One region of the Serratia montpellierensis genome, then DNA from elsewhere that is predicted to be linked to it. Evidence: predicted binding sites of a transcription regulator. Region 1 holds the regulator's gene; each other region holds the start of a gene.
The links. Region 1 encodes CRP, which controls carbon source genes, mostly activating them, when cyclic AMP is high. Its sites were predicted from a motif close to ATGTGANNNNNNTCACAT; they were not measured.

Region 1 (7,830 bases):
CGGCTTGATCGTTCTCCAGCGCCTGATGGGCATTCTTGCGCAGCAGCCCGCTTTGCCACTGCGGCCATAGCCAAATGGTGCCGCCGAACGCCAGTACGCAGCCGATCAGCGTATCGATCAGGCGCGGTACCAGAAAATGCGAGCCGTTCAGCGCCAGCAGCTGCAGGGTGTAAACCGCCGTGACCGTAAAGCCAATCACCGACAGCCCGTAGTTCTTGCGCGAAACCAGGTAGGCCAGCAGCGTGATCACCAACATGATGCTCAGCGTTTCTCCTTCCGGCAACTGCAGCTGCAACAGCCCGGCCGCCAGCAGCAGCCCGGCAATCGTGCCCAGCGCACGGTGCTGAATACGCACCCGGGTAGCGTTATACCCGTTTTGGCTCACCAGCATGATGGTGAGCAGGATCCAGTAAGGTTTCGGCAGGTTGAACACCGCACCCAGACTGCTGCCGACCGCCAGCGTCACGCCCAGCCGCGCGGCGTTGCGCAGGGCGGTGGATTTGAACGACAGGTAGCTGACCAGCGCCGGCCAAAACGGCAGGCGGTGCTGGCCGGGCATCAGGTCGCGGCGGTACAGCGGATGCTGGGTACGTAGCAGGCGGGCGATGCGGCTGAAGTGGTAGTAACAAAATTGGCCGACCGGGTTATCGGGATGCTGCGCCGCCATTTTTTCCAGCGCTGCCAGCTCATGGGTCATGGAGAAGCGCTTCGAATGTTGATGGTAGAGAATATCGTGCGCCACCACGCGCAGCCGGCCGGCGATCACCTGAGCATTGCGGCGAATGATCGCTTCGGCCTGGCTCTGCTCCACCAGTTTTTGCACCTCTTCCGGCAGGTGCAGGCTGACGGTGATGTGCTCCTGCAGGTCCATCGCCACCTGAAAGGCGCGCTGCAGGCGTTTTTGCTCGAGGTTGTTGGCGTGCGGCAGGAAATTAAGCTGTTGGTACAACAGGCTGATCAGATCCATCACCTTTTGCTGGCGCACCAGCAGCGGCGGCAGCGCGGTTTGCGGATCGGTGTGCTGGGTCAGCAGCGAGTATTTGGCTTCGAAATAGTCCGCCAGTTCCAGGTAGAGTTGGCTCAGCGTTTCGCGCATCGGCTGTTCTTTCCACAGCTTGAACCAGAACCAGGTGAATAAGCCGTACCAGGCAGTGCCGATCGCGTAAAGCAGCGGCGCCTGCCAGATGGGTACCGTACCGGTCGTGCTGAGGGCGAAGATGGCGGCCACCAGCGCCGCCGGCAACAGCCGGGCGTGCAGCGGGCTGATTTCACCGGTGACGCCGAGCAGCAGCGCCAGGCCCAGCATCAGCGCCGGCAGCGGCACGTGCCACAGCAGTGCCTGTTGCAGCAGCACGCTGCTGAAGGCGAACAGCGAACCGCCGACGATCAGCCGTTTAAAGAAGCGCTTATGCGGCGTGTCCAGACCGGCGATATTGCAGCAGGCGGGCACCAGAGAGAACATCAGGCCGAGCTGTAACTGGCCTATCAACAGGCCGAACAGCACCGGCAGACACAACACCAGCGTTTGTCGCAGTGCGTAGTTGATTTCCGGGTGGTAGATCAGGCGGCGCCACATGGCAGAGAGCAGACAAAAAAACGGCGCAGATTGCGCCGTTTCTTCAGGGATTAACGGGTGCCGTAGACGACAATGGTTTTGCCGTGGGCGGAAATCAGGTTTTGATCTTCCAGCATTTTCAGAATACGGCCAACGGTTTCACGCGAGCAGCCGACGATCTGGCCGATCTCCTGGCGGGTAATTTTGATCTGCATGCCGTCCGGGTGAGTCATGGCGTCGGGTTGTTTCGCCAGATTCAGCAGGGTTTGCGCGATGCGGCCGGTAACGTCCAGGAAGGCGAGGTTGCCCACTTTTTCGGAGGTGACCTGCAGGCGGCTCGCCATTTGGGCGGACAGACGCATCAGGATGTCCGGGTTCACCTGGATCAGCTGGCGGAATTTCTTGTAGGAAATTTCGGCCACTTCACAGGCGGTTTTCGCGCGAACCCAGGCGCTGCGCTCCTGGCCTTCTTCGAACAATCCGAGCTCGCCGATGAAATCCCCCTGGTTGAGGTAGGACAGAATCATCTCTTTACCTTCTTCATCCTTGATCAGCACCGCGACGGAGCCTTTCACGATGTAGTAAAGCGTTTCGGCCTTTTCACCTTGGTGAATCAGCGTACTCTTCGATGGATATTTGTGGATATGGCAATGAGACAGGAACCATTCGAGAGTAGGGTCTGTTTGCGGTTTGCCGAGAACCATTCGCTGTTATCCTCTGTTGTTATCGCTGCCTTGTGTCACAGGGGTCAGAGTTCCCTGTAAAACCCACCTGTAGCCGCAGTTATGAGCGAGGGCTACCGGCAAGTTTTGAGGCGTGTCATAAAAATACGCTGTCGCTCTAGCATATTAACTTGCCGTAAGCGCTGCAAGCTACATTCTGTTAACATACCGGTAAAGGAGCCTTTCTCTGGGCGTTTCCCTGAATACAGTGTCCCGGAAAGATTTATTGCGGCTCTGTTTGTAGCACAGAGTAAGGCGGGTGTCTCGTGTTGTCTCGCTTCAGCATGATTAGCATCAGGTTACGTTGCCTGTTTCTATGCGAAAGCGTACTCTGATTTTAAGAAATCAACCGGAGTGACCAGAATGCAGGCAAGAGTTAAGTGGGTGGAAGGGTTAACGTTTTTGGGTGAATCGGCCTCCGGCCACCAGGTGCTGATGGACGGCAACGCCGGTGATAAAGCGCCCAGCCCGATGGAGATGGTGCTGATGTCGGTGGGCGGCTGCAGCGCGATCGACGTGGTATCCATCCTGCAAAAGGGGCGCAACGACGTGCGCGACTGCGAGGTGAAGCTGACCTCCGAGCGCCGCGAAGAAGCCCCGCGGCTGTTCACCCATATCAATCTGCACTTCATCGTTACCGGCCAGGACCTGACCGACAAGATCGTCGAGCGTGCGGTGAACCTGTCAGCGGAGAAATACTGCTCGGTGGCGCTGATGCTCAACAAGGCCGCCACGGTGACCCACAGCTTCGAGATCCGCCAACCGGCGTAATCGAAACGGAGCGCGGCCCGGCGCCGCGCTCAACGCATTTATTCGATCTTCTTGCCTTCCAGCAACCGCTGCACCAGCGGCGCCATGATCAGCTCCATCGCCAGCCCCATCTTGCCACCCGGCACCACTAACGTATTGATATGCGAGATAAACGAGCCCTGCAGCATCGCCAGCAAATAGGGGAAATCTATCTGATCCAGCCCGCGGAAGTGGATCACCACGAAGCTTTCATCCAGTGAGGGAATGGCCTTGGCGGCGAACGGGTTGGAGGTGTCCACCGTCGGCACGCGCTGGAAGTTGATGTGGGTGCGCGAGAACTGCGGCGTGATGTAGTTGATGTAATCTTCCATCGAACGCACCACTGAATCCATTACCGCTTCGCGAGAGTGGCCGCGCTCGCCGGTATCGCGGATCAGTTTCTGTATCCACTCCAGGTTGACGATCGGCACCACGCCGACCAGCAGATCGACGTGGTTGGCCACGTCATGGTGCTCGGTGACCACGCCGCCGTGCAACCCCTCGTAGAACAGCACGTCGGTCGGCGCCGGCAGCGGTTCCCACGGGGTGAAGGTACCCGGCACCTGATTGTAGGGCACCGCTTCGTCGTAGGTGTGCAGATACTTGCGCGAGCGCCCGGTGCCGTTCTTGCCGTAGTCGATAAAGCTCTGCTGCAGCAGACCGAAGTCGTTGGCCTCGGGGCCGAAATAGCTGATGTGTCTGCCCAGATCGCGCGCTTTGCGGATCGCCGCGTCCATTTCCGGCCGGGTGTAGCGATGGAAGCTGTCGCCCTCCAGCTCGGCGGCGCGGATGTTGAGCTGCTGGAAGATCTTACGGAACGCCACGCTGGTGGTGGTAGTGCCGGCGCCGCTGGAACCGGTCACCGCGATAACGGGATGTTTGGCAGACATGGTGGTTGTCACTCCGTGTTGAATGCGCCGGCGTCAGGGGGGTATTGTGGCTCTTGTTGACGCTCTCTATCTCAGGGAAAAAATGGCGCGCGCTAGTTTGCAATGCCCCATTGTTACCTGATTTTTTCCGTCAGTCATAGAACCGTGCGCCACTAAATTTCTTCCTGCCCGGCGCGGAACTGACCGCGCGGCATGATGTTGACGCTCTCGTGCAGTTCCGACCACACCAGCACCACTTCGCCGTTTTTCAGCTGGCGGCGCACGTCCTCCACCTTCTGTTCCAGCGAGCGTTCGTGTTCGCCGTAATCGGTGCCTTCGCGCAGTACAAAGGATTCGATCAGGCTGTTCAGGGTGTCGGTTGCCAGTTCTTGCCAGGGAATGATCACGTCGGGATGTCCAGATAAGGGGAAAGCCAGGCCGGAATGCGATGTTCCAGCCACATGTGCGGTTTTTTCAGCGTGCCACCGACGAAGCCGACGTGGCCGCCGTACTCGGTCAGCTGATATTCAATATTGCGCGGCAGGCCGGCGACGTCGGGGATCACCTCATGGGTCATGAAGGGATCGTCCTTCGCATGGATGATCAGCAGCGGCGTCTGGACAGCCGGCAACAGCGGCAGGGCGCTGCAGCGGCGATAATAGTCGGTAGCGTCGCTGAAGCCGTGAATGCGCGAGGTGATGGCGTCGTCGAATTCGCGGATGCGCCGCAACCCGTTCAGCTGTGACAGTTTGAGCGGCAGGGTGTCCGGGTAGTGCAACAGCTTGCGGGTGGCGTTTTGTTTCAGCTGCCCCAGCAGGTAGCGCTGATAAACGCGGGAGAAACCTTGCTCCATGCGGTAGGCGCAAGGCTCCAGCATCAGCGGCGCCGAGACCACCACCGCCGCCTGCAGCAGGCTGTCGGCGCCTTGCTGTGCCAGATAGCAGGCCAGCATGTTGCCGCCGAGCGAAACGCCTACCGCCGCGGTCGGCACCTCGCCGTAGCGGTCGCGCAGCCAGCGCAGGAAGATGCGCGCTTCTTCGGTTTCACCGGAGTGGTAGATGCGCTGCTTGCGGTTGGGCACGCCGCTGCAGCCGCGAAAGTGCATCACCACGCCGAGCCAGCCGCGCTCACGCCAGGCGTTGAGCAGGCCATGCGCGTAGGGGCTGTAGAAGCTGCCTTCCAGGCCGTGGAACAGCACCGCGCGCGGTTTGTCGCGCGCCTGCGCCGGATCTTCGCTCCAGGCGAGATCGACGAAATCACCGTCGGGCAATTCCAGCCGTTGCCAATGCGGTTTCAATAACACGCGGCGGCGCACCAACCGCGGCAACAGCGTTTGCAGGTGCGGGTTACTGGCCCCGGTCAGAGGGCGAAAGACGTCATGCATAGGCTGAGTAAAAATGTTGTGGGCGGCTATTGTGAGATCCCTAGCGCACTGTTAGCTTCAATACCAAGAACTAACAATGATACTGCAAAAAAGCGCCTTGGGTGAGGAGCACCCGTGCCATGGAACCGAGTTTATTCCTTTCGATGCTGGGCTTCCTGTGGGTCGCCGCCATCACGCCTGGCCCCAATAACCTGCTGTTGACCACCTCCGGCGCTAACTTCGGCTTTATGCGATCGCTGTGGCTGATGGTCGGTATCATGCTCGGCATGCAAAGCATTTTGCTGCTGGTGGCCTTCGGCGTCGGCAGCCTGATCCTGATCTACCCGTCGCTGCACCTGATCCTGAAAATCCTCGGCAGTCTGTACCTGCTGTGGCTGGCGTGGAAAGTCGCCACCGCCGCCTATGAAAAACTGGAAACCGACGTGGCGCCGCCGCAGCCGGTGCGGCTGTATCAGGGCTGGCTGCTGCAGTTCCTCAACCCGAAAGCCTGGCTGATGGCGCTGGGGGCGGTGGCCAGCTTCAGCCTGGCGGGCGATAAGTACAACGGTTCCATTGCGGCGATCGCGCTGGGCATTTTTGTGGTCAACATTGTCGCAGGCATTATCTGGCTGGCGTTCGGCACCGTGATCGGCCGCCTGCTGCGCAGCAAAAAGGCTTGGGTTATCTTCAACGTTTCCATGGGGTTGTTGACCGCAGCCTGTGTGTTACTGATCTGGCATTAAGGAGCGAACGATGGCGGAAAATTATTATCATGTGGTTGCCTTTACCGGCAAAGGGCTGCGCGGCAACCCGGCCGGGGTTTGCCTGCTGACGAAGCCGCTGCCGGCGGAGCGGCTGCAGGCGATCGCCAACGAGATCGGCCTGCCGGAAACCAGCTTTGTCTGGGATGACGGCGACATGACCGCTATCCGCTGGTTTACCCCGGAACGCGAGGTCGATCTTTGCGGCCACGGCACCCTGGCGGCAGCGCATGTGATGTTCAGCGCGATCAATCCGGCGCTGCAGGATATCCGCTTCCGTTCGGCCGGCGGCGAGCTGTTCGTCAAGCGCGATGCGCAGGACGGGGAACGGCTGGTGCTCGACTTCCCCGCGCGGCCGCCACAGAAGGTGGCTGAACCGGCGGGCCTTGCGGCGCTGCTGGGCGTACAGCCGCAGGAGGTGTGGCAGGCGAAAGCGCTGATGGTGGTGCTGGAAAACGAGGCGCAGGTACGCGCGCTGCGGCCGGACATCCCGGCGCTGATCGCGCTGGCCGGGTGTGCGGTAATCGTTACCGCGCCGGGTGACACCGTGGACTTCGTTTCGCGCTATTTCACGCTCGACGGCGGTGAAGATCCGGTCACCGGCTCCGCGCACTGCACGCTGATGCCTTACTGGACGGCGCGTCTCGGCCACCATCGGCTGCATGCGCAGCAGATCTCGGCACGCGGCGGCGAACTGTTCTGCGAACTGCAAGGGGATCGCACGCTGCTCGGCGGCTATGCTCATGTGTTCCTGCGCGGAAGTATCGCGCTGTAATCTGCAGTTATATTACTCAAGGTAATAAAGAAGACTTTTTTATTCTTTTATCGCCCGTCATCGCTCAGATAAAACTGTCAGCAACTGAACAGATTTTTATCAACGGAGCGGAACATGGCGGGCAAACTCTTTTCCTTACGCAACGCGGCGCTGTTGGCGCTGTCGCTCAGCGCAGCCAGCGCCTACGCGGTGGACGTGACCGTGGCGTACCAGACGTCGGCAGAACCGGCCAAGGTGGCGCAGGCGGAGAACAGCTTCGCCAAACAGTCCGGCGCGACGGTCGACTGGCGTAAGTTCGACAGCGGTTCCAGCGTGCTGCGTGCGCTGGCCTCCGGCGACGTGCAGATCGGCAATATCGGCTCCAGCCCACTGGCGGTGGCCGCCAGCCAGAAACTCCCCATCGAAGTGTTCCTCATCGCCTCGCAGCTCGGCAGCTCCGAAGCGCTGGTGGTGAAGAATGACATCAAAAGTCCGCAGGATCTGATCGGCAAGCGCATTGCGGTGCCGTTTATTTCCACCACCCATTACAGCCTGCTGGCCTCGCTCAAGCATTGGGGCATCAAACCTGAGCAGGTGAAGATCCTCAATCTGCAGCCGCCGGCCATCGCCGCCGCCTGGCAGCGCGGCGACATCGACGGCGCTTACGTCTGGGCGCCGGTGGTCAACGAACTGGCCAAACAGGGCAAGGTGCTGACTGACTCCGCGCAGGTGGGCGAATGGGGTTCGCCGACGCTGGACGTGTGGGTGGTGCGTAAAGACTTTGCCGAGAAACATCCCGACGTAGTGACCGCCTTTGCCGCCAGCGCCCTGCAGGCGCAAAAGGCCTACCTGGCGGCGCCGGAGCAGTGGCTGAAAGATCCGAGCCATCTCAGCACGCTGGCGCGCCTGAGCGGCGTGCCGCAAACGCAGGTGCCGGAGCTGGTGAAGGGGAACCGTTATCTGCCGGTGGCCGATCAGGTTGCCCAGCTCGGCCAGCCGGTGGACAAGGCGATCCGC
Region 2 (7,830 bases), on a different contig from region 1:
CCAGTCGAACAGCACCGGCACGCCGGCGATTTCCCAGTGGCCCGACGGCGTGTCTTTACCGGAAGAGAGCTCGCTGGCGTAAGCGTAAGCGCCGATGATGTCTGCATTGCGATCCAGCCCCTGCGGGAAGTTGCCGGTGGACTCTTCCGCCGCTTTGCCGAGGCCCAGACGGCTCAGGTTAGGCAGCGTCAGCGGGCCCTGGCGGCCCACGTTGGCCTCACCGCGCGCGCAAACTTCGGCAATGTGGCCCAGGGTGTCGGAACCCTGGTCGCCAAAACGTTCGGCGTCTTCGCTGGCACCGATACCGAAGGAGTCCAATACCATAATAAATGTACGTTTCATTTGTGCTCTCCTGCGTGTTCTCACGCTATTGCGACCGCAAAACTGCAATCGCCCTTATTCTCTAAATTTATACCCAATGGATTTCAAATTGTAGCTAGGCGGCTAGTGCGTGTATCCCCAGGAGCTTACTCAAGTAAGTGACTGGGGTGCACGCGTGCAGCCAACAACGCTACGGCTTGAAAGACGAGGGTCATCACGCTTGAGTGATGCGCTTATACACCACCGGCGTCGCTTCCGGCGCCTTGTCGCTCAGCGTCATTGCGCTGCGCACCGCATCGGCCGCCAGCTGCCAGCTCTCTTCATCGTTGGCGTGGATCATCGCCAGCGGTTGCTGGGTATCCACCTTATCGCCCAGGCGCGCCACCTCGGTCAGGCCAACGCTGTAATCGATGGTGTCGCTCGCCCGGCGGCGGCCGCCGCCCAGCGAAACCACCGCCATGCCCAGCGCGCGGGTATCCATAGCGCTGATGATGCCCGGGGTTTCAGCATACACCGGCTTGCTCAGCGTTGCCGCCGGCAGATAGCTATCGTAGCGTTCGACGAAGTCTATCGGCCCTTGCTGCGCCGCCACCATGCGGCCAAACACCTCCGCCGCCTTGCCGTTGTCCAGCACCGCCTGCAGTTTGGCGCGCGCGTCGGCCTCGTCTTGCGCCAGGCCGCCGGACAGCAGCATCTCCACGCACAGCGCCAGCGTCACTTCCAGCAAGCGCGGGTTGCGGTATTCGCCGGTCAGGAAGCGCACCGCTTCGCGCACTTCCACCGCGTTGCCGGCGCTGGAGGCCAGCACCTGGTTCATGTCGGTCAGCAGCGCGGTGGTCTTGCAGCCCGCGCCGTTGGCCACGCCGACGATCGCCTGCGCCAAATCTTGCGACAGGGCATAGGTCGGCATAAAGGCGCCGGAGCCAACCTTCACGTCCATCACCAGCGCATCCAGCCCTTCCGCCAGCTTCTTGGCCAGAATAGAGGCGGTGATCAGCGGGATCGAATCCACGGTGGCGGTGATGTCGCGGGTGGCGTAGAAACGTTTGTCCGCCGGCGCCAGCGAGCTGGTCTGGCCGATGATCGCCACGCCGACGTCCTGAATGATTTTGCGGAAGGCGTTATCGTCCGGGAAAATATTGAAGCCCGGAATGGCTTCCAGCTTGTCCAACGTACCGCCGGTATGCCCCAGGCCGCGGCCGGAGATCATCGGCACATAGCCGCCGCAGGCCGCCACCATCGGGCCAAGCATCAGCGAGGTCACGTCGCCCACGCCGCCGGTCGAATGTTTGTCGACGATCGGGCCGTTCAGCGCCAGACTCTTCCAGTCCAGCACGGTGCCGGAATCGCGCATCGCCATGGTGAGCGCCACGCGCTCCGGCATGCTCATGTCATGGAAATAAATGGTCATCGCCAGCGCGGCGATCTGCCCTTCCGACACCACGTTGTCGCGAATGCCGTTGATGAAAAAGCGGATTTCCGCTTCGCTTAACGGCTGGCCGTCGCGTTTCTTACGAATAATTTCTTGAGCCAGGAACAAGGCATCCCCCTGTGTCGCCGAGAGTCGGTGCAGACGGGCGCGCCTGGCGCCCGCCAACGAAATCGATCAGTAGCCGCCGCCGGCGGTCTGGGTCTGGTGGCCCAGCGTGGTCAGCAAGCTGGCCAACAGGCTGGAAGCGCCAAAGCGGAAATGCCGCGCGTCGGCCCAGCCTTCGCCCAGAATACGATCGGCAAGTTGCAGATAATGCAGCGCGTCTTCCGCAGTGCGCACGCCGCCGGCCGGCTTGAAGCCCACCGTCTTCGCCACGCCCATATCGCGGATCACCGACATCATCAGCTCGGCGCTCTCCAAGGTGGCGTTGACCGGCACCTTGCCGGTGGAGGTCTTGATAAAGTCCGCACCAGCCTTGATGGCGATCTCGGACGCTTTGCGGATCAGGTCGGCCTGCTTCAGCTCACCGGTTTCGATAATCACTTTCAGCAGCACGTTGGCCGCCTGACAAGCCTGCTTGCACTGTTTCACCAGTTCGAAGCCGATCTGTTCGTTGCCGGCGATCAGCGCGCGGTAAGGGAACACCACGTCCACTTCATCCGCACCATAGGCGATGGCCGCGCGGGTTTCCGCCAGCGCGATGTCGATATCGTCGTTGCCATGCGGGAAGTTGGTCACGGTGGCGATACGGATGTCCGGCGTGCCTTGCTCACGCAACGCCTTGCGCGCTACCGGGATAAAACGCGGATAGATGCAGATGGCCGCCGTGTGGCCGGCCGGGCTGTTGGCCTGACGACAGAGGGCGATCACTTTCTCGTCGGTGTCATCATCATTCAGCGTGGTTAAATCCATCAGGTTCAGCGCACGTTGCGCTGCTGCGGTTAATTCGGTCATAAAACTCTCCAACTGAGTACCTGGGTGTTGGCGAGCGGACTTGGTTCCATGAAGATAGCGCTGGGGAACGCCGTTCCCGCGGCGGCAACTGAGATCCTTCTCACCGCACATGGCCACCCGCCTTGCGGCCGGCCAGTAATAGCTATTTGAACACGAATGCCGAGGGCGATTCGCGTTCATCATCACACTATATGAAATAGCACTGTAACAGACCGGAATTATATGTGAAGAGCATCACAAAATAACGCGATATCGTTCACAAATTCGCTAAAGAAGCGGCTGAAGATCGCGGGTGCGGCAAGCACCCGCGTTGCTTAGAGTATAGGCAGAGTCCCGCGATCGGTCGCGCCGTCGCGGGCTCAGGGATGGCTTACAGCGCCAGGAAGAAACCGGCGATGGTGGCGCTCATCAGGTTGGACAGCGTGCCCGCCGCCACGGCCTTCAGACCGAAGCGCGCGATGTCATGGCGACGGTTGGGCGCCATGCTCCCCAAACCGCCCAGCAGGATCGCCACCGAAGAGAGGTTGGCGAAGCCGCACAGCGCAAAGGAGATGATCGCCTTGGTGTGCGTCGACAGCACCTGCAGGCCTTCCGCCGCCACCACGTCGTCCGGGCGCAGATAGGCGCCGAAGTTCATGTAGGCGACGAACTCGTTGACGATGATCTTCTGGCCGATAAACGAACCGGCGGTCATCGCTTCGCTCCACGGCACGCCGATCAGGAAGGCGATCGGTGAGAACACCCAACCGAGGATCAGTTCAAGCGACAGCTGCGGATAATCGAACCAGCCGCCGATACCGCCGAGAATGCCGTTAAGCAAGGCGATCAGCGCGATAAACGCCAACAGCATCGCACCGACGTTCAGCGCCAGCTGCATGCCGGAGGCTGCCCCGGAAGCCGCCGCGTCGATCACGTTGGCCGGACGCTCTTCTTCGGCGATCAGTTTCATCGCATCGTCTTTATCGTGGGTCTGCTCGGTTTCCGGCACCATCAGCTTGGCGAACAGCAGCCCGCCCGGCGCGGCCATGAAGGACGCGGCGATCAGGTATTCCAGCGGCACGCCCATCTGCGCGTACCCCGCCAATACCGAACCGGCTACCGAGGCCAGGCCGCCGCACATCACGGCGAACAATTCTGACTGGCTCATGGTGGCGATATACGGGCGCACCACCAGCGGCGCTTCGGTCTGGCCAACGAAAATGTTGGCGGTCGCCGACAGCGATTCGGTGCGCGAGGTGCCCAGCAGCTTGTGCAAGCCGCCACCCAGAACGCGGATCACCAATTGCATGATGCCGAGGTAGTACAGCACCGCAATCAGCGAGGAGAAGAACACGATCACCGGCAGAACGCGCAGCGCGAACACGAAGCCGCCGCCGCCGAACACCTCGAACATCTTGTCGGACACCAGCCCGCCAAAAATGAACGAAATGCCCTGATTGCCGTAGGCGATAACGTTTGCCACACCGTTAGACATACTGCCGAGGATGCTGCGGCCCAGCGGCACATACAGTACCAGCGCGCCGATGCCGATCTGAATGATGAACGCCCACACGACGGTGCGCAGTTTGATGGCCCGGCGGTTGCTGGAGAGCAGCACCGCAATGGCGATCAGCACCGCCATGCCGACCAGACTCATGATGAGTTGCATGCAAAGTTTCCCTGTTGCAAAAAATAAAGTACATCCCTGCTCATGAAGAGAGGTCTGCTATTGGAGTGTTTCGGGGGGGATTATACTGAGCGAGGTCACCCTCGCACCGATTTATGTCACAAATGTATACAACGAGACGCAAATGAAAATCTTATAACGTGACGTAAGTCACGTTATGTTGACCTCAATTTGGCATGGCGAACAGCGTTTGGGTATTGCGTTGCAGGTGGGCGGCGATCTCGTCGGCCGGTTCCGGCCGCAGTTCACACAGCGTTTGAAACACCTCGGCGGCGCGTTCGGGGCGATTCGGCTGCCCCTGATAGCCGGCCAGCGGCATGTCCGGCGCATCGGTCTCCAGCAGCAGCGCCTCGAGCGGCAACTGCGCCATCACGCCGCGCGTTTTCTGCGCCCGCTCATAGGTGATGGTGCCGCCCACGCCGATGTAATAGCCGAGGCGGATAAAGGCCTGCGCCTGCGACAGGCTGCCGGCGAAGCCGTGCACCACGCCGCGACGCGGCAGCTGCATGCGCCGCAGCGCCGCGGCCAGCTGATCGTGGGTGCGGCGCGAATGCAGGATCACCGGCAGGTCATGCCGTTTCGCCAGCTTCAGCTGGGCCAGCAGCACGCTTTGCTGGCGCTCGAACTGTGGGTTGTCCATATACAGATCGAGCCCGATCTCCCCCACCGCCACCAGCTTGTGCGGCCGTTCGGCCAACAGCGCCGCCAGCTGTTCCAGCTGCGGCTCATGATGCTGCGCGATATACAGCGGGTGCAGACCCAGCGCGGCGAACAGCGGCGCGTGATCCTGCGCCAGCCGCAGCACCCGGGCGAAGTGATCGGCGGTGACCGTCGGGACGATGATGCGCTGTACGCCGGCGCTTGCCGCCCGCGTCAGGCTCTCGGCCTCATGCCCGGTAAAAGGTGGAAAATCGAAATGGCAGTGAGTATCGGTAAAGGCGTAACTCACAGCGCGCCCCCTTCACCCGGCGGCAAATCGCCCGGCAGAATGATCTTCGGCGCCGCCACCGCGGCCTCCGGCTGCGCACCCAGCTCGGGCGGCATGGCGATATCGGTCACGATCGGCGAAGGCATTCTGACGTTCTCCGGCTGGATCAGACGGCGCGACAGCGCTTTTTTCACCTTCATGCCGTCCGGCTCCGGCTGCGCCATCCACTGGCCGACGGTGGCCAGGAAGTAGCGGCCGCAGCGGCGTCCCAGGTGATAATCCTGATTGAGCGACCCCAGTCGGCTGCCCAGCGCATTGCTGGCCAGCGGCTTCGGCGGAAAGATTTCGAAGATCCGCAGCTTGCCCGGCGGCTTCTCGATAAAGCGCTGGATGCGGTGATAGCTTTGCTCGTGATGCTGCAGGATGCGCACCATCTGCTGCAGGCTGCTGTCGCTCAGCCAGTGCTCCATGCGCTTCATCCACTGCGGGGTGTAGTACATCTGCGAAGGCACGGTGCGGATCACCACGATGGTGTCGGCGCCACGGCGATAGGCCTCTTCCACCGGAATAGCATCGCTGATGCCGCCGTCCTGATAGCTGACGCCGTCCAACTCTACGCCCTGGCGATAAAAACCGGGAATGGCGCTGGACGCTTTAATGGCCGGCAGCCAGCGTTCGCGCTGCGCCGGCAGATAGGTCGGCTCAAAGTCATCGCTGCGGCAGGCGCACAGCAGGAATTCTCGCCCGTCGGTAAAGTGCTGTTCCGCCACGTCCATCGCCAGCGGCATCTGCGCCGCTGCCGTATCGACCAACCAATCGAGATCGATGAGATGCCCGCCGCGCACAAAGCGCAGCGGATTGAAGAATTGGGCAGAAGTGGTGTAACGGGTGATCACCCGACGTGCGTAACCCACCTGCCCGCAGATATAGGCGGACAGATTCTGGGCACCGGCCGACGTGCCGATCAGCAGATCGAAAGGGTTAAAGCCCGCACGCTGAAACTCGTCCAGCACGCCGGCGGTGAAAATGCCGCGCTGGCCGCCACCTTCGCAGACCAGCGCCATCTTGCCTGGCCGAAAGGGTTTAGACGACAGCGGTTCTATATTGCCGAGCGTGATGGGTATTCTGTATCCCAACTTGGCATCCTCAGTGAGACGTTTTCTCCGAGGATACCGCGTCTCGCTCTCTTCCGTAATCCTCTTGCAGTACGCCGGCGAGGAAATCATTGCTGCCGGCCAGCCAGGCATAATCGCTGCCGGACCATTCTGCCCACGCCTGCCATACCTGGCCTTTCAGCTGTTTCCAGCGCCCGACGATGATGTCGCTGTTCATGGCCGGCCCTCCCCGACGTGAGAAAAGGAGTTAAGCTTTGTTACAGTTTACGGGAAAATGCCTGCCGGCTAAGGGCGCCGGCGGCCGGTGAACAGGCTGACCAGGAACAGGATGATGCCGACAACGAACACGATTTTAGCCGCCCAGGCAGCGGTGCCCGCCAACGAACCGAACCCCAGCGCCGCAGCGATAAGCGCGATGACTAAAAAGATAATGCCCCAACGAAACATAAGCTTCTCCTTACCATTGTGAAAAAATTCGCTGCCATCTACCACCCCAACAACGGGACGTCGACGGCAAATCAGTTTCTTTTTTTGGTGTTACATGCCGGGCCGCCTTCACGGCCCGACAGATGCGGCTTGTTGTTGCTTGTTACGGGCGCCTGGCGGAATTACTGCTTGACCACCAGGTCGTTTTTCACGCTTTTCACGCCGTCGATGGCCTTGGCGATGCTTTCGGCACGTTCAGACTGCGCCTGCGTTTTCACCTCACCGGAAAGCTGCACCACACCATCGGTGGTTTCCACTTTCACATTGCGCGACGGCACGATGTCATCGGCCAGCAGCTTGGCTTTCAGCTCGCTGGTGGTGGCGGTGTCGCCTGCATACGATTTGATCGATTGGTTGGCTTCATCTTTCACATGCAGCTTGTCGCTGACGGTCTTGACGCCTTCCACCTTACCGGCGACCGCGACCGCATGCTCCGCCTGCGCCTGGCTGCCGACGAACCCGCTCAGGGTCACGGTGCCTTTTTCGGTTTTCACCGAAATGTCAGTGCTTTTGATGCTCTTATCGTCCACCAACGCACTTTTAACTTTAGCCGTTATCGCGCTGTCATCCATGTAACCGTCAACTTTTTTCATGGAGCTATCGATTTTGGCACCGGCACTATCCGCGGCGTTAGACGCCTTGTTGAGCAGGCTGTCTTCGGCCAGCGCACTGCCGCTTACCAAAACAGAACCCAATACGACAGCCATCAGCGAGTGTGCAAATTTGGTCTTTTTCATCGATCTCTTCCTTTTGTTGGGGGCCCGCAGCGCCAGAGCGCCGGAACCCTGCGGCCACCTTCACGCGGCCTTCTCGGTAAATACTTCATCATCGCTATACGATTAAGCGTTCACGACAGGAGTATTGCAACGGCCGTGCCAACTCAAAAAACACTTTAAAAATCAAAGAAAAAAATCCAGAAGTCGGATTT
Region 3 (7,830 bases), on a different contig from region 1:
TCGGTTAAGCAGCTGCATCTGGCGCGGCGTTCTCAGCCAGCCGGCGATGCGCGTCGCCAGGGTGGCGTAACCGATCATCACCAGAATATCCACCACCACGGTGGTGACGCCGAGCACCAGATACTGCTCGGCCTGCGGCTGATTGGGCAAGATGAACTGCGGGAACAGCGCGGCGAGGAACACGATGCTTTTCGGGTTGGTCAGGTTGACCAGCACCGCGCGTCGGAACAGACGGCGGCGCGGCATGCTGCCCGCCAGCGCATGCAGATCCAGCGCCCCGGCGGCGCGCCATTGCTGGATGCCGAGCCACACCAGGTAGGCGGCGCCCAGCCATTTCAGCAGCTCGAACGCCAGCAGCGATTGAGAAATCAGCGCGCCGAGGCCGATGCCCACCAGTACGATGTGCGCGCTCAACCCGACCTGCAGCCCGGCGATCGACGCGGCGGCGCCGCGATAGCCGTGGCTGATGCCGGTGCTCATGGTGTTGATGGCGCCTGAGCCAGGGGACAGGCTGAGGATAAGCGTGGTCAGCAGGTAGGTTAACCACCAGTCCAAGGTCATGGTTCTCGGCTCCCTGAAAGTGTCGTTTTGTGCCACAATGCGCCGAGGCGGCGCCGTTTTTTGTAAGAATTGAATCACAATACGCTAGTATGATTTCTTGTGCCAGCGGTCACATTTTTCCGCCGGCCCCACAGGGAAAACGCTCTCGATGACCTCGTTCACTCTCAGCTCCGATGACTGGTTAACGCGTGAAACGCAGTTCGCTGCCTTCGCCACCGGGCCGCTGCTGGACTTCTGGCGGCTACGGGAAGAAGGCGAGTTCAGCGGCGTGGGCGGCGTGCCGATCCGTTTTGTGCGTTTTCGCTCCGCACGGCATCAGCGGGTGGTGGTGGTCAGCCCCGGCCGCATCGAAAGCTACGTGAAATACCCTGAGGTGGCCTACGACCTGTTCCACAGTGGCTACGACGTGGTGATCGTCGATCATCGCGGGCAGGGGCGCTCCGGGCGTTTACTGGCGGATACGCACCGCGGTCATGTGGTAAACTTTGTCGACTACGTGGACGATTTCGAGCAGCTTTGGCAGCGTGAGGTCGAATCGCGCGGCTATCGGCAGCGCGTCGCGCTGGCGCATTCGATGGGCGGCGCGATCCTGGCGCAGTTCCTGCAGCGGCGGCCGCAGGCGTTCGACGCGGCGGCGTTTTGCGCGCCGATGTTCGGCATCCAGTTGCCGATGCCGGGCTGGCTGGCCGACCGCATTCTCGACTGGGTGGAGACCCGCCCGGCGATCCGCGACTACTACGCGGTGGGCACCGGCCAGTGGCGGCCGTTGCCCTATGTGGTCAACGTGTTGACCCACAGCCGTGAACGCTACCGGCGCAGCCTGCGCTATTACGCCGATTACCCCGAGCTGCAGGTGGGCGGGCCGACCTACCATTGGGTGCGAGAGAGCATCCGCGCCGGCCGGCAGATTATCGCTCAGGCCGGGGAGATAACAACGCCGCTGTTGCTTTTGCAAGCCGGTGAGGAACGGGTGGTCGACAACCGTTCGCACCAGGCTTTTTGTCAGGCTCTGTCAGACGCGGGGCGCCCTTGCGAAGGGGGGCTCCCGCTGGTTATCAACGGCGCACGCCATGAGATCCTGTTCGAGCGGGACGCGATGCGCGCCGAAGCACTGAACGCAATCCTGCGCTTCTTTGCTCAACACTTAGGCGGCGCGCTGCCGCCGACAACTCCATCAGAGGTTAGAACATAACGCTATGTATCACGTCGTCGCTTCCGATTTAGATGGCACGCTGCTGTCTCCCGACCATACCCTGTCGCCGTACGCCAAAGAGACGCTGAAGCTGCTGACCCAGCGCGGCGTGCATTTCGTGTTCGCTACCGGCCGCCACCATATCGACGTGGCGCAGATCCGCGACAGCCTGGAGATCAGCGCCTTTATGATCACCTCCAACGGCGCGCGGGTGCACAACACCGCCGGCGAGTTGATCTTCAGCCACAACCTGGACGGGGATATCGCCCGCGATCTGTACGGCATGCTGCACGACGATCCGGAGATCACCACCAACGTCTACCGTAACGATGACTGGTTCATCAACCGTGAAAGCCCGGAGCAGGAAGAGTTCTTCCAGGAGTCGGTGTTCAAATACCAGCTGTTCGAGCCGGGCCTGCTGGAAACCGACGGCGTCTGCAAGGTTTACTTTACCTGTGAAGATCATGAGCGGTTGCTGCAGGTGGAAGACGCAATCAACGCGCGCTGGGGCGATCGGGTCAACGTCAGCTTCTCGTTCCCGACCTGTCTGGAAGTGATGGCGGGCGGCGTGTCGAAAGGGCATGCACTGGAAGAAGTGGCCAAGATCATCGGCTATACGCTGCAAGAGTGCATCGCCTTCGGCGACGGCATGAACGATCTGGAGATGCTGTCGATGGCCGGCAAGGGCTGCATCATGCGTGATGCGCATCAGCGCCTGAAGGATATGCTGCCGGAGCTGGAAGTGATCGGCTCCAATGTCGATAACGCGGTGCCGCACTACCTGCGCAAGATGTTCCTCTGAAATAACAAGGGCGCCTTGCGGCGCCCTTAAAGTAAATGGTAAACCGGATGACGTTGCCGAGCTGACAGAAGGCAATATCTAAAAAATAAGGAAAATCAATTTATTGATTTTCGGCTGATGACCACAAAGGAGGAAAAACCACGTTTTTTCCTCCTTTGTCAGCAATCCAAGGGCGCCTTGCGGCGCCCTTGGCATTACTTGTGCTGGCCCTGCTTCTGCAGGAACTGCACGCCCTTGTCCGGGAAGTCGGTGAACACACCGTCGACGCCGGCCTGGTTGTAAATCACGTCATACAGCTGGTTCACGTCGGTCACGTACTTCGGCAGCGCATCGGCGCGGATGGTAAACGGATGCACCGCCAGCTTGCTGGCGTGCGCTTCTTTCACCATGTCGGTCAGCACGATGTGGCCCGGCTTGGATTGATCCGCGACCACCAGCATGTGGTAGTCCGGCCCGATGCCGTCGGCATACTGAGCGATTTTCTTCATCGCGCCCGGTTTGAACATCCAGTCGTAGTCGTACTCCACCCACTTGCCGTCGGCTTTCTGCTCGTAGGTTTCCTGCCAGTCGTTATAGGCGATCAGCTGCACCAGCTTCAGATCCATGCCCAGCTTCGGCTCCAGCTCATTCTTGATGCGTTTGAGCTCGTTGGCGTCGAAGCACTGCAGGTAGACGTTGTCGTTCTTGCCGGTGTAACCGTACTGCTTGAGCACCGCCAGCACTTTGCTGGAGATGTCTTTGCCTTCCTGTTTGTGGAACCACGGCGCCTTGATTTCAGGGTAGATGCCGATGTTTTTGCCGGTCGAATGGTTCAGACCCTGCACGAACTCGATCTCTTCCTGGAAGGTGTGCACGCGGAAGTCGGATTTTCCCATCGGGAAGCGGCCAGGATAACCCTGTACCTTCTTGCCGTTTTCGATTTCAAAGCCTTCGGTGAACTTCAGCGATTTGATCTCTGCCAGCGTAAAGTCGATGGCGTAATAACGGCCGTCTTTACGCGCACGGTCCGGGAAGCGTTCGGCGACGTCGGTGACGCGATCGAGGTAATGGTCGTGCAGCACCACCAGCTCGTTGTCCTTGGTCATCACCAGATCTTGCTCGAGGTAATCGGCGCCCTGCGCGTAGGCCATCGCTTTCGCCGGCAGGGTGTGTTCCGGCAGGTAGCCGCTGGCGCCGCGGTGGGCGATCACCACTTTGTCCGCCGCCTGTGCGGCGCTGACCATTGAGGTGGCGAGAATGATCCCTGTCAGCAGGGCTTTGACTTGAGTCCGCATTCCATTTTCTCCGTGTTGTTGGGGGCAGGGTAGTAAAAAGGCCGCAGGGCGGCCTTTAAATCATGCAAAAGTCGTGTGACGCTTAACCGCGCTTGGCGGCGATTTCCGCGTGGTGTTTCTTTTCGTTCAGCATGGTCAGCAGCAGCAGGATAACCGCCAGCACGCCGCCGCCGATCATCACCATGAAGCCGCCGTCCCAACCGAAGAAGTCCACGGTGTAACCGACGATGGCGCTGGCCGCAACCGAGCCGCCCAGGTAGCCGAACAGGCCGGTGAAGCCCGCGGCGGTGCCGGCGGCTTTCTTCGGCGCCAGCTCCAGCGCGTGCAGGCCGATCAGCATCACCGGGCCGTAGATCAGGAAGCCGATGACCAGCATACAGATCATGTCCACGGTCGGGTTACCGGCCGGGTTCATCCAGAACACCACGGTGGCGATGGTCACCAGCGTCATGAAGAACACGCCGGTGGCGCCGCGGTTGCCTTTGAACACTTTGTCTGACATCCAGCCGCACAGCAGGGTGCCCGGGATACCGGCGTATTCATACAGGAAGTAGGCCCAGGAAGACTTGTCCAGCGCGAAGTGCTTCACTTCTTTCAGGTAGGTCGGCGACCAGTCCAGAATGCCGTAACGCAGCAGGTAGACGAACACGTTGGCGACCGCGATGTACCACAGCAGCTTGTTCGGCAGGATGTACTGCATGAAGATCTGCTTGGCGGTCAGCTCTTCTTCGTCTTTTTCGCTGTAGTCGTCCGGGTAGTCGTTTTTGTACTCTTCAATCGGCGGCAGGCCGCAGGATTGCGGGGTATCGCGCATCAGGGCGAAGGCGATCAGGGCCACCAGGATGGCGCCGAAGGCCGGCATGTACAGCGCCGCGTGCCAGTCGTTGAACCAGGCCATGCCCAGCAGGAACAGCAGCGGCGGCAGGCCGCCACCCACGTTGTGGGCGCAGTTCCAGATGGAGACGATGCCGCCGCGTTCTTTCTGCGACCACCAGTGCACCATGGTGCGGCCGCACGGCGGCCAACCCATGCCCTGGAACCAGCCGCACAGGAACAGCAGAACGAACATCACCGCGATGCTGGAAGTTGCCCACGGTACGAAGCCCATGAACAACATCACCGCCGCCGCCAGGATCAGGCCGGCAGGCAGGAACACCCGCGGGTTGGAACGGTCAGAGACCGAACCCATGATGAATTTGGAGAAGCCGTAGGCGATAGAGATGCCCGACAGCGCGAAGCCGAGGTCGCCGCGGCTGAAGCCTTGTTCGATCAGGTAAGGCATGGCCAGGGTGAAGTTCTTACGCACCAGATAGTAGGCGGCGTAACCGAAGAAGATCCCCAGGAAAATTTGCCAGCGCAGCTTACGGTAGAGCGGATCTACCTTATCGCTCGGCACACGGGCGATGTGTGCGGCTGGCTTAAAAATACTCAACATGAGCGCCTCCGATGGCTTTATCTGTTATCACATCAATATGACCTTTTACGTTCATTTGATGATTGAGCGGATATCGAATGTGGTGTTTTTGTGTTCCATAACGAGCGCCATTGTCATCAAATACGCCTGGTGTCGCTGTGACGAATGGCGCAATTGTTACACTTTCATGAAACCACGGCGGATTTTGAGCGATTCGTTAACGTTATGAAATAGAAAAACGTCCAAAAATCGTGATTATGATCACATTGATGGTTTTTTGTGGTCATTTTTATTTCGTTTTATGTTCGTTATTGTTCCTTATCAAACAAAGACCCCAATAACCGTGGCTCAATAGGCTCATAACTACCGATCCTGAGGGAGCGACATGAGCAGCTATTTTGACGGCGGCGAAACGGATGTGATCATCATCGGCGGCGGCGCCACCGGCGCAGGCATTGCCCGCGACTGTGCGCGGCGCGGCCTGCGCTGCATCTTGCTGGAGCGCCACGACATCGCCACCGGCGCCACCGGCCGCAACCACGGTTTACTGCACAGCGGCGCGCGCTATGCGGTGACCGACGGCGAGTCGGCGCGCGAGTGCATCGAAGAGAACCGCATCCTGAAACGTATCGCTCATCACTGTATCGAGCGCACCGATGGGCTGTTCATCACCCTGCCGCAGGACTCGCTGGACTATCAGCAACAGTTTATCGCCGCCTGTCGCCAGGCTGACATCGACGCCGAAGCGATCGACCCGCAGCTGGCGCTGCGGCTGGAGCCGGCGGCTAACCCGGCGTTGATCGGCGCGGTGCGCGTACCGGACGGCACCGTCGATCCTTTCCGGCTGACCGCCGCCAACATGTTGGACGCGCGCGAACACGGCGCACAGATCCTGACCTACCACCAGGTGGTGGGATTGTTGCGCAGCGGCGATCGGGTAACGGGCGTGCGCGTTTACGACCATCAGAATCAGCGGCGCTATGAGCTGCACGCGTCGGTGGTGGTCAACGCCGCCGGCATCTGGGGCCAGCAGATCGCCGAATACGCCGATTTGCGCATCCGCATGTTCCCGGCCAAGGGGGCGCTGCTGATCCTCGGCCATCGCATCAACAACATGGTGATCAACCGCTGCCGCAAACCGGCGGACGCCGACATCCTGGTGCCGGGCGACACCATCTCGCTGATCGGCACCACCTCGACCCATATCGACTACGACCAAATTGACAACATGCTGGTGACCCCGCAGGAGGTGGACATTCTGATCCGCGAGGGGGCGCTGTTGGCGCCCACCCTGGCGCAGACCCGCATTTTGCGTGCCTATGCCGGGGTGCGGCCGCTGGTAGCCAGCGATGACGATCCCAGCGGGCGCAACGTCAGCCGCGGCATCGTGCTGCTCGATCACGCCGCCCGCGACGGGCTGGAAGGGTTTATCACCATCACCGGCGGCAAGCTGATGACCTACCGCCTGATGGCGGAGTGGGCCACCGACAAGGTGTGCGAAAAGCTTGGCGTAAACCGTCCGTGCACCACCGCGCAGGACGCGTTGCCGGGATCTCGCCAGTCGGCGGAGGAAACGGTGCGCAGCGTGGTTTCACTGCCCGCCAGTATTCGCGGCTCAGCAATTTACCGCCACGGCGATCGCGCCAGCCAGGTGCCGGCGGCCGATCGGCTCGACACCAGCCTGGTGTGCGAATGCGAGGCGGTGACCGCCGGGGAAGTGCGCTATGCGGTCAATTCGCTGACCGTCAATAACCTGGTGGATCTGCGCCGCCGCACCCGCGTCGGCATGGGTACCTGCCAAGGCGAACTCTGCGCCTGCCGCGCCGCCGGGCTGCTGACGCGCTTTAACGTCAGCACGCCGCAGCAATCTATCGCGCAGCTGTCGCAGTTCCTCAACGAACGGTGGAAAGGCGTACGGCCGATCGCCTGGGGCGATGCGTTGCGCGAGAGCGAATTTACCAGTTGGGTTTACCAGGGGTTATGCGGGCTTGAGGCCCAGGCCGACAAGGAGCAGGAGGTGGATGATGCGATTTGACGTAGTGGTGATTGGCGGTGGCCTGGCGGGCCTGAGCTGCGCCATTGCCGTGGCCGAACAGGGCAAACGCTGCGCGGTGGTCAGTTCCGGCCAGAGCGCGCTCTACTTCTCCTCCGGCTCGCTCGACCTGTTGGCGAGATTGCCGGACGGCACGCCGGTCGAGATGCCGCTGGCGGCGTTGCCGCAGCTGGCGCGGCAGGCGCCGCAGCATCCGTATGCCCTGATCGGGCCCGGCCGGGTGGCGGCGCTGTCCGCCGCCGCCCAGCGGCTGCTGGCGCGCTGCGGGTTGAACCTGCAGGGCAAGGGCACCAATAACCATCTGCGCATCACGCCGCTGGGCACGCGCCGCGCCACCTGGCTCAGCCCGCAGGCGATCCCGACGCTGCCGCTGACCGGCCAACTGCCGTGGCGGCGCATCGCGGTGATCGGCATTGAGGGGTTCCTCGACTTCCAGCCGCAGATGGCCGCCGACTCTCTGAGCCGGGAGCTCGGTGTGCAGACGGACGTGGCCTATCTGCACATGCCGGCGCTGGACAGATTGCGCAATAACCC
Region 4 (7,830 bases), on a different contig from region 1:
ACATCAACTCCCTGGTTGCCGAAGCCGGCAAGCCGAAGTGGGATTGGCAGGCCCCTGCGGTCAACGAAGCGCTGCACGCGCGCGTGGCTGAACTGGCCGAAGCTCGCCTGGGCGACGCTTACCACATCACCGAAAAACAAGAGCGTTACGCTCAGGTTGACGCGATCAAAGACAGCGTCGTTGAAACCCTGCTGGCGCAGGACGAAACGCTGGACGCCGGCGAAATCCAGGACATCTTGGGCAACGTCGAGAAGAACGTGGTGCGCAGCCGCGTACTGCGTGGCGAGCCGCGTATCGACGGCCGTGAAAAAGACATGATCCGTGGCCTGGACGTGCGCACCGGCGTACTGCCGCGCACCCACGGTTCCGCGCTGTTCACCCGTGGCGAAACTCAGGCGCTGGTTACCGCGACCCTGGGCACCGCGCGCGACGCACAGAACCTAGACGAGCTGATGGGCGAGAAGACCGACAGCTTCCTGTTCCACTACAACTTCCCTCCGTACTCCGTAGGCGAAACCGGCATGGTCGGTTCTCCTAAGCGTCGTGAAATCGGTCACGGTCGCCTGGCGAAACGCGGCGTATTGGCTATGATGCCTAAACCGGAAGATTTCCCGTACACGGTTCGCGTCGTGTCTGAAATCACCGAATCCAACGGTTCTTCTTCCATGGCTTCCGTGTGCGGCGCATCTCTGGCGCTGATGGACGCCGGTGTGCCAATCAAGGCTGCCGTTGCGGGTATCGCGATGGGCCTGGTGAAAGAAGCCGATAACTTTGTGGTTCTGTCCGACATTCTGGGTGACGAAGATCACCTGGGCGACATGGACTTTAAAGTGGCCGGTAGCCGCGACGGTATCACCGCGCTGCAGATGGACATTAAAATCGAAGGCATCACCCGCGAGATCATGCAGGTGGCTCTGAACCAGGCCAAGGGCGCGCGTCTGCACATCCTGGGCGTAATGGAACAGGCTATCAGCTCCCCGCGCGGCGATATCTCCGAATTCGCACCGCGTATTCATACTATCCGCATCAACCCGGATAAAATCAAAGACGTGATCGGTAAGGGCGGTTCCGTTATCCGCGCACTGACCGAAGAGACTGGCACTACCATCGAAATTGAAGATGATGGTACAGTTAAAATCGCTGCGACCGACGGTGAGAAGGCGAAATTCGCTATCCGTCGTATCGAAGAGATCACGGCAGAGATCGAAGTGGGCCGTATCTATCAGGGTAAAGTGACCCGTATCGTTGATTTCGGCGCGTTCGTCGCTATCGGCGGTGGTAAAGAAGGTCTGGTACACATTTCTCAGATCGCCGACAAGCGCGTCGAGAAAGTGACCGACTATCTGCAGATGGGTCAGGAAGTGCCGGTTAAGGTGCTGGAAGTTGACCGTCAGGGCCGCGTGCGTCTGAGCATCAAAGAAGCGATGGCGCCGGAAGCGGGTTCACCTGCGCCTGAAGCAGAATAACTGTATAGATAGTTTTACAGCTCCCCGCCATGGGGTTGGGAGCTGTTCGTATCGCGCGGGTAGGATGCCCGCGTTTTAGCAAACGGAGGACAGGACGTTCATCCAATGTTTGTCTTCGGGAGTGGGAAATGAAGCCTTTCTTGCGCTGGTGTTACGTTGCGACAGCACTCATGCTGGCAGGATGCAGCAACCATGATTGGCGTAAAGACGAAGTTTTGGCAATCCCGTTGCAGCCAACGTTGCAGCAGGAAGTGATCCTGGCGCGCATGGAACAAATTCTTGCCAGCCGGGCACTGACGGATGACGAACGCGCACAGCTTTTATATGAGCGCGGTGTGCTGTATGATAGCCTCGGGTTACGTGCATTAGCGCGCAATGATTTCTCGCAGGCGCTGGCGATACGTCCCGACATGCCGGAAGTTTTCAACTACCTGGGCATTTACTTAACGCAGGCAGGCAATTTTGATGCTGCCTATGAAGCGTTTGATTCTGTACTAGAGCTTGATCCAACTTACAATTACGCGCGTTTAAACCGGGGCATCGCACTGTATTATGGCGGCCGCTTCCCGTTGGCGCAGGATGATCTGCAGGCGTTTTATCAAGACGACCCAAACGATCCCTTCCGTTCGTTATGGCTGTATCTGGTGGAGAGAGAAATCGATCCCAAGAAGGCCGAGGTAGCGCTTCAGCAGCGCTATGACAAAGCGGACAGAGGGCAATGGGGATGGAATATTGTCGAATTCTACCTGGGCAAGATCAGCGAAAAAACGCTGATGGAACGCCTCAAGGCAGATGCAACGGATAACACTTCGCTCGCTGAGCATCTCAGTGAAACTGACTTCTATTTGGGTAAACACTACCTGAGTCTGGGGGACAAGGACACCGCTTCGGCGCTGTTCAAACTGACGGTGTCTAACAACGTTCACAACTTCGTTGAGCACCGCTATGCATTGTTGGAATTGGCGCTTTTGGGCCAAGAGCAAGACGACCTATCGGAATCGGACCAGCAATAGCTGACGAACACCTATCAGCCTGATGAACATTGGTTTTTAACCAAAGTTATCGCCTTAACGGGCGAGGGCTTTTTTGTTCGTTTTATAATCTAATTTGAGCCGGTTCACACTTTTCAATGAAAATGACTGAAAATTTTCTCGACGAGTTATGTAGACTGGCTGCCATTATTAATGAGGCACGTGTACATGACGACTGAGTTTGAAACCTCTTTTGCTGATCTGGGGCTGTCTGCTCCAATCATTTCCGCCCTGAACGATCTGGGCTATGAAAAACCATCTCCGATCCAGGCTGAGTGTATTCCTCACCTGTTGAACGGCCGCGACGTGCTGGGCATGGCACAGACCGGTAGTGGTAAAACTGCAGCGTTCTCGCTGCCGCTGCTGCACAACCTGCAGGCAGACCTGAAAGCACCTCAGATCCTGGTGCTGGCACCGACCCGCGAACTGGCGGTTCAGGTTGCTGAAGCGATGACCGATTTCTCCAAACACATGAACGGCGTCAACGTGGTAGCCCTGTACGGCGGCCAGCGTTACGACGTGCAGCTGCGCGCTCTGCGCCAGGGCCCGCAAATCGTTGTGGGTACCCCAGGCCGCCTGCTGGACCACCTGAAGCGCGGCACCCTGAACCTCTCTAACCTGAGCGGTCTGGTGCTGGATGAAGCCGACGAAATGCTGCGCATGGGCTTTATCGAAGACGTAGAAACCATCATGGCTGAGATCCCGGCTGAACATCAGACCGCGCTGTTCTCCGCCACCATGCCGGAAGCGATCCGTCGCATTACCCGCCGCTTCATGAAAGAGCCGCAGGAAGTGCGCATCCAGTCCAGCGTGACCACCCGTCCGGACATCAGCCAGAGCTACTGGTCGGTCTACGGCATGCGTAAAAACGAAGCGCTGGTGCGTTTCCTGGAAGCTGAAGACTTTGACGCGGCGATCATCTTCGTCCGCACCAAGAACGCGACCCTGGAAGTGGCCGAAGCGCTGGAGCGCAGCGGTTACAGCAGCGCCGCGCTGAACGGCGACATGAACCAGGCGCTGCGTGAGCAGACTCTGGAGCGCCTGAAAGACGGTCGTCTGGATATCCTGATCGCGACCGACGTTGCGGCCCGTGGTCTGGACGTTGAGCGCATCAGCCTGGTTGTCAACTATGACATCCCGATGGACTCTGAGTCTTACGTTCACCGTATCGGCCGTACCGGTCGTGCGGGCCGCGCCGGCCGTGCGCTGCTGTTCGTGGAAAACCGCGAACGCCGCCTGCTGCGCAACATCGAACGCACCATGAAGCTGACCATCCCTGAAGTGGAGCTGCCAAACGCAGAACTGCTGGGCGAGCGTCGTCTGGCCAAGTTCGCCGCGAAAGTTCAGCAGCAGCTGGAAAGCAGCGATCTGGATCTGTACCGCGCACTGCTGACCAAACTGCAGCCGGAAGAAGAGCTGGATATGGAAACCCTGGCCGCAGCGCTGCTGAAAATGGCTCAGGGCGAACGTCCGCTGATCCTGCCGCCGGATCCGGTCTTCAAACCGCGTCAGCGCCGCGAGTTCAACGACCGTGACGATCGTCGTGGTGATCGTGGCGACCGTCGCGACAGCCGCGATAGCCGTGACGGCGACCGTCCACGTCGCGAACGTCGTGACGTTGGCGAAATGCAGCTGTACCGCATTGAAGTGGGCCGTGACGATGGCGTAGAAGTCCGTCACATCGTTGGCGCTATCGCTAACGAAGGCGACATCAGCAGCCGTTACATCGGTAACATCAAGCTGTTTGCTTCCCACTCCACCATCGAGCTGCCAAAAGGCATGCCGGGCGAGATCCTGAATCACTTCACTCGCACTCGCATCCTGAACAAGCCGATGAACATGCAGCTGTTGGGTGATGCACAGCCGTTCGAACGCCGCGAGCGTCGTGACGGTGGCAACGGTGGCGAGCGTCGTGGCAACGGTAACGGCCGTCCGTTCAACGGCGAACGTCGCGAAGGCGGCCCACGTCGTTCCTTCGGCGAACGTCGTGAAGGCGGTAACGGCGGCGAGCGTCGTGGCGGTAACTACAACCGTGACGGCAAGCCGGCGCCACGCCGTGATGACGGCGCACCGGCAGCACCACGTCGTCGTTTCGGCGACGCGTAATCGCTGATTCACCGTTCGCGGTGAAGCGCTCTGAAAAACCAGCCTGCGGGCTGGTTTTTTTATGCCTGAAAATTGCCGTCAAACGCCCCCGAATGGCGTATCATTCATAAGGTTTTTTCTTACGGATGATATGCACGGGAGATGCCATGAGTTGGCAGCAGTTCAAATCTCAATACCTGGTGCGCTTTTGGGCGCCGCTGCCGGCGGTGATCGCCGCCGGGATCCTTTCTACCTACTACTTCGGCATGACCGGCACTTTCTGGGCGGTGACCGGCGAATTCACGCGCTGGGGCGGCCATGTGCTGCAGTGGTTCGGCCTGCACCCTGAGCAGTGGGGTTATTTCAAGGTTATCGGCCTGCAGGGCACGCCGCTGGAGCGCATCGACGGGCGCATGATCATCGGCATGTTCGCCGGCTGCATCGCCGCCGCGCTGTGGGCCAACAACATCAAGCTGCGCCAGCCGCAGCACCGCATTCGCATCGTGCAGGCGCTGCTGGGTGGCATTATCGCCGGTTTCGGCGCGCGCCTGGCAATGGGCTGTAACCTGGCGGCCTTCTTCACCGGTATTCCGCAGTTCTCGCTGCACGCCTGGTTCTTCGCGCTGGCGACCGCCGTCGGCTCCTACTTCGGCGCCAAATTCACGCTGCTGCCGATGTTCCGCATCCCGGTCAAATTGCAAAAGGTGAAGGCCGCCGCGCCGCTGACGCAGAAACCTGAGCAGGCGCGCCGCCGCTTCCGGCTGGGCATGGCGGTCTTCGGCCTGGCGGTGGCCTGGTCGCTGTGGACGCTGTTCGATGCGCCGAAGCTCGGCATCGCCATGCTGTTCGGTATCGGCTTCGGTTTGCTGATCGAACGCGCGCAGATCTGCTTTACCTCGGCGTTCCGCGATCTGTGGATCACCGGCCGCACCCACATGGCGAAAGCCATCATCATCGGCATGGCGGTGAGCGCCATCGGCATCTTCAGCTACGTGCAGCTTGGCGTGGCGCCGAAGATCATGTGGGCTGGCCCGAATGCGGTGCTGGGCGGCTTGCTGTTCGGCTTCGGCATCGTGCTGGCCGGCGGTTGCGAGACCGGCTGGATGTACCGCGCGGTGGAAGGGCAGGTACACTACTGGTGGGTGGGGCTGGGCAACATCATCGGCGCTACGCTGCTGGCCTATTACTGGGACGATCTGGCACCGGCGCTGGCGACCGACTACGACAAGATCAATCTGCTCGACACCTTCGGCCCGATCGGTGGCCTGCTGGTGACCTATCTGCTGCTGGCGCTGGCCTTTGCCGCCATGCTGTGGTGGGAGAAGCGCTTTTTCCGCGCCCGGCCTGAGGCGCAGGTGGTGAATTTGAGGAGCATGCCATGAAAGAGACGACGATAGTGCCGGACTACCGGCTGGACATGCTGGGCGAACCTTGCCCGTACCCGGCGGTAGCGACGCTGGAGGCGATGCCGCAGCTGAAGCCGGGGGAAATCCTGGAGGTGATCAGCGATTGCCCGCAGTCGATCAACAACATCCCGCTCGATGCGCGCAACCACGGCTACAAGGTGCTGGATATCCAGCAGGACGGGCCGACCATCCGCTATCTGATCCAGCGTTAACGCCGAGGCGGTGGGGCTCCCCACCGCCTTTTCGCTTTTTATCCCTTCACGATGTCGCCTTGCACTCCGGCAACAATCTCGAACGAACGCAGCCGCGCCTGGTGATCGAAAATCTGGCCGTTGACCATGATCTCGTCGGCATCGGTTTCACGCAGCAGCGTTTGCAACCCGTGACGCACGGTTTTTTCATCGCCGACGATCGACATCCGCAGCGCCTGTTCGACGCCGTATTGTTCACCGGCGGTCCACAGCGCGTGGATGTTATCCACCGGCGGCGGCAGCGGGCCGGGCGAACCACGGCGCAGATTGATGAACTGCTGCTGCATCGAGCTGAACAGGAAGCGCGCATCGCTATCGCTCTCAGCGGCGATCACGTTGACGCACACCATGGCGTGCGGCTGCGCCAGCTGTTTGGACGGTTTGAAGTTCTCGCGGTACAGCTGCAGCGCCTGGAACAGCATATCCGGGGCGAAGTGCGAGGCGAAGGCGAACGGCAGGCCGAGCTGCGCCGCCAGCTGCGCGCTGTAGAGGCTGGAGCCGAGCAGCCAGAGCGGCACGTGCAGTCCCTGGCCCGGCACCGCCTGCACCGGCTGGCCGGGCTGCGCGTCGCAGAAATAGTTTTGCAGCTCCTGCACGTCGCGCGGAAAGGTATCCACATCGCCGGACAGATGGCGACGCAGCGCCATCATGGTGCGCTGATCGGTGCCGGGCGCGCGGCCCAGCCCCAAATCGATGCGGCCAGGATAGAGCGACTCCAGCGTGCCGAACTGCTCGGCGATCACCAGCGGCGCATGGTTCGGCAGCATCACGCCCCCGGAGCCGAGGCGAATGCTCTGGGTGCCGGCGGCCAGATAGCCCAGCAGCACCGAGGTGGCGGCGCTGCCGATGCCGGTCATGTTGTGGTGCTCGGCCAGCCAGTAGCGCTGGTAGCCCCAGCGCTCGGCGTGCTGCGCCAAATCCAGCGAACAGTGGAAAGCGTCGCGCGCTTTGGCCCCTTGCGGGATTGGCGATAAATCCAGTACCGAAAGCGGTACCGCAGTGTGTTCAGTCATGACATCGTCCATCAGAGAGTGGATCGCTTAAAGGGCGATTGCAGGAGTCTGCATACCAAAAAACCGAAAATGATGCTTTTTAGTGTTAAAAGCATAATCCAATTTATAGTTATAAAAGAGGAGATATGTGCTTGTGATATCCTCATGAGCGCAATGGTGTTTTTTGGAGCAATTTAAGACATGGAAATGATGATCCCCGCCCGCCGCTTACCGTTCCGGGAGCCGACATAATGAAAAAAAAGACGCTGTTTACCCTGTTGCTGATGATGGTGGCGATCGCATTGGCGATCTTGTTCCGCGCGCACAATCAGGATCTGTTACTGCAGGGTGAAGTGGATGCCCCCGAAGTGATCGTCGCTTCCAAAGCGAAAGGCCGGGTGGTTGAACGCCTGATCGAACGCGGTGACGATGTGAAAAGTGGTCAGCTGATTATCCAGCTCGACAGCCCCGAACTGATGGCGCAGCTGCGTTCCGCGCAGGCGACGCGCGACGAGGCCAAGGCGCAGCTCGAGCTGTCGCTGCACGGCACCCGTGAAGAGAGCATCCGCAACCTGCGCGCCAACCTGGCGCAGGCCGAG

Region 2: deoC (deoxyribose-phosphate aldolase) is a predicted target of CRP. The motif match lies at 2,930-2,947, and genes of this name have one in related genera.
Region 3: glpT (glycerol-3-phosphate transporter) is a predicted target of CRP. The motif match lies at 5,493-5,510, and genes of this name have one in related genera.
Region 4: yrbN (protein YrbN) is a predicted target of CRP. The motif match lies at 2,572-2,589, and genes of this name have one in related genera.

Annotation. Positions count from the first base shown of each region.
Region 1 is NZ_VOSN01000004.1:194,270-202,099, forward strand. Features, by position in the region: gene FUU19_RS05045 (YccS/YhfK family putative transporter) at 1-1,576, opposite strand, end outside; gene crp (cAMP-activated global transcriptional regulator CRP) at 1,627-2,259, opposite strand; gene FUU19_RS05055 (OsmC family protein) at 2,641-3,048, shown strand; gene FUU19_RS05060 (phosphoribulokinase) at 3,087-3,956, opposite strand; gene FUU19_RS05065 (YheU family protein) at 4,109-4,342, opposite strand; gene FUU19_RS05070 (hydrolase) at 4,339-5,319, opposite strand; gene FUU19_RS05075 (LysE family translocator) at 5,439-6,041, shown strand; gene FUU19_RS05080 (PhzF family phenazine biosynthesis protein) at 6,052-6,834, shown strand; gene tauA (taurine ABC transporter substrate-binding protein) at 6,949-7,830, shown strand, end outside.
Region 2 is NZ_VOSN01000002.1:345,212-353,041, reverse strand. Features, by position in the region: gene deoB (phosphopentomutase) at 1-342, opposite strand, end outside; gene deoA (thymidine phosphorylase) at 536-1,861, opposite strand; gene deoC (deoxyribose-phosphate aldolase) at 1,928-2,707, opposite strand; gene FUU19_RS02915 (NupC/NupG family nucleoside CNT transporter) at 3,078-4,355, opposite strand; gene FUU19_RS02910 (TatD family hydrolase) at 4,540-5,322, opposite strand; gene FUU19_RS02905 (patatin-like phospholipase family protein) at 5,319-6,437, opposite strand; gene FUU19_RS02900 (CsbD family protein) at 6,448-6,633, opposite strand; gene FUU19_RS02895 (DUF1328 domain-containing protein) at 6,702-6,863, opposite strand; gene osmY (molecular chaperone OsmY) at 7,025-7,639, opposite strand.
Region 3 is NZ_VOSN01000001.1:62,108-69,937, reverse strand. Features, by position in the region: gene rhtB (homoserine/homoserine lactone efflux protein) at 1-561, opposite strand, end outside; gene pldB (lysophospholipase L2) at 710-1,753, shown strand; gene yigL (sugar/pyridoxal phosphate phosphatase YigL) at 1,758-2,555, shown strand; gene glpQ (glycerophosphodiester phosphodiesterase) at 2,750-3,829, opposite strand; gene glpT (glycerol-3-phosphate transporter) at 3,912-5,264, opposite strand; gene glpA (anaerobic glycerol-3-phosphate dehydrogenase subunit A) at 5,629-7,278, shown strand; gene glpB (glycerol-3-phosphate dehydrogenase subunit GlpB) at 7,268-7,830, shown strand, end outside.
Region 4 is NZ_VOSN01000002.1:143,764-151,593, forward strand. Features, by position in the region: gene pnp (polyribonucleotide nucleotidyltransferase) at 1-1,466, shown strand, start outside; gene nlpI (lipoprotein NlpI) at 1,595-2,479, shown strand; gene yrbN (protein YrbN) at 2,602-2,676, shown strand; gene FUU19_RS01960 (DEAD/DEAH family ATP-dependent RNA helicase) at 2,666-4,603, shown strand; gene yedE (selenium metabolism membrane protein YedE/FdhT) at 4,750-5,964, shown strand; gene yedF (sulfurtransferase-like selenium metabolism protein YedF) at 5,961-6,200, shown strand; gene FUU19_RS01975 (luciferase-like monooxygenase) at 6,239-7,252, opposite strand; gene FUU19_RS01980 (HlyD family secretion protein) at 7,483-7,830, shown strand, end outside.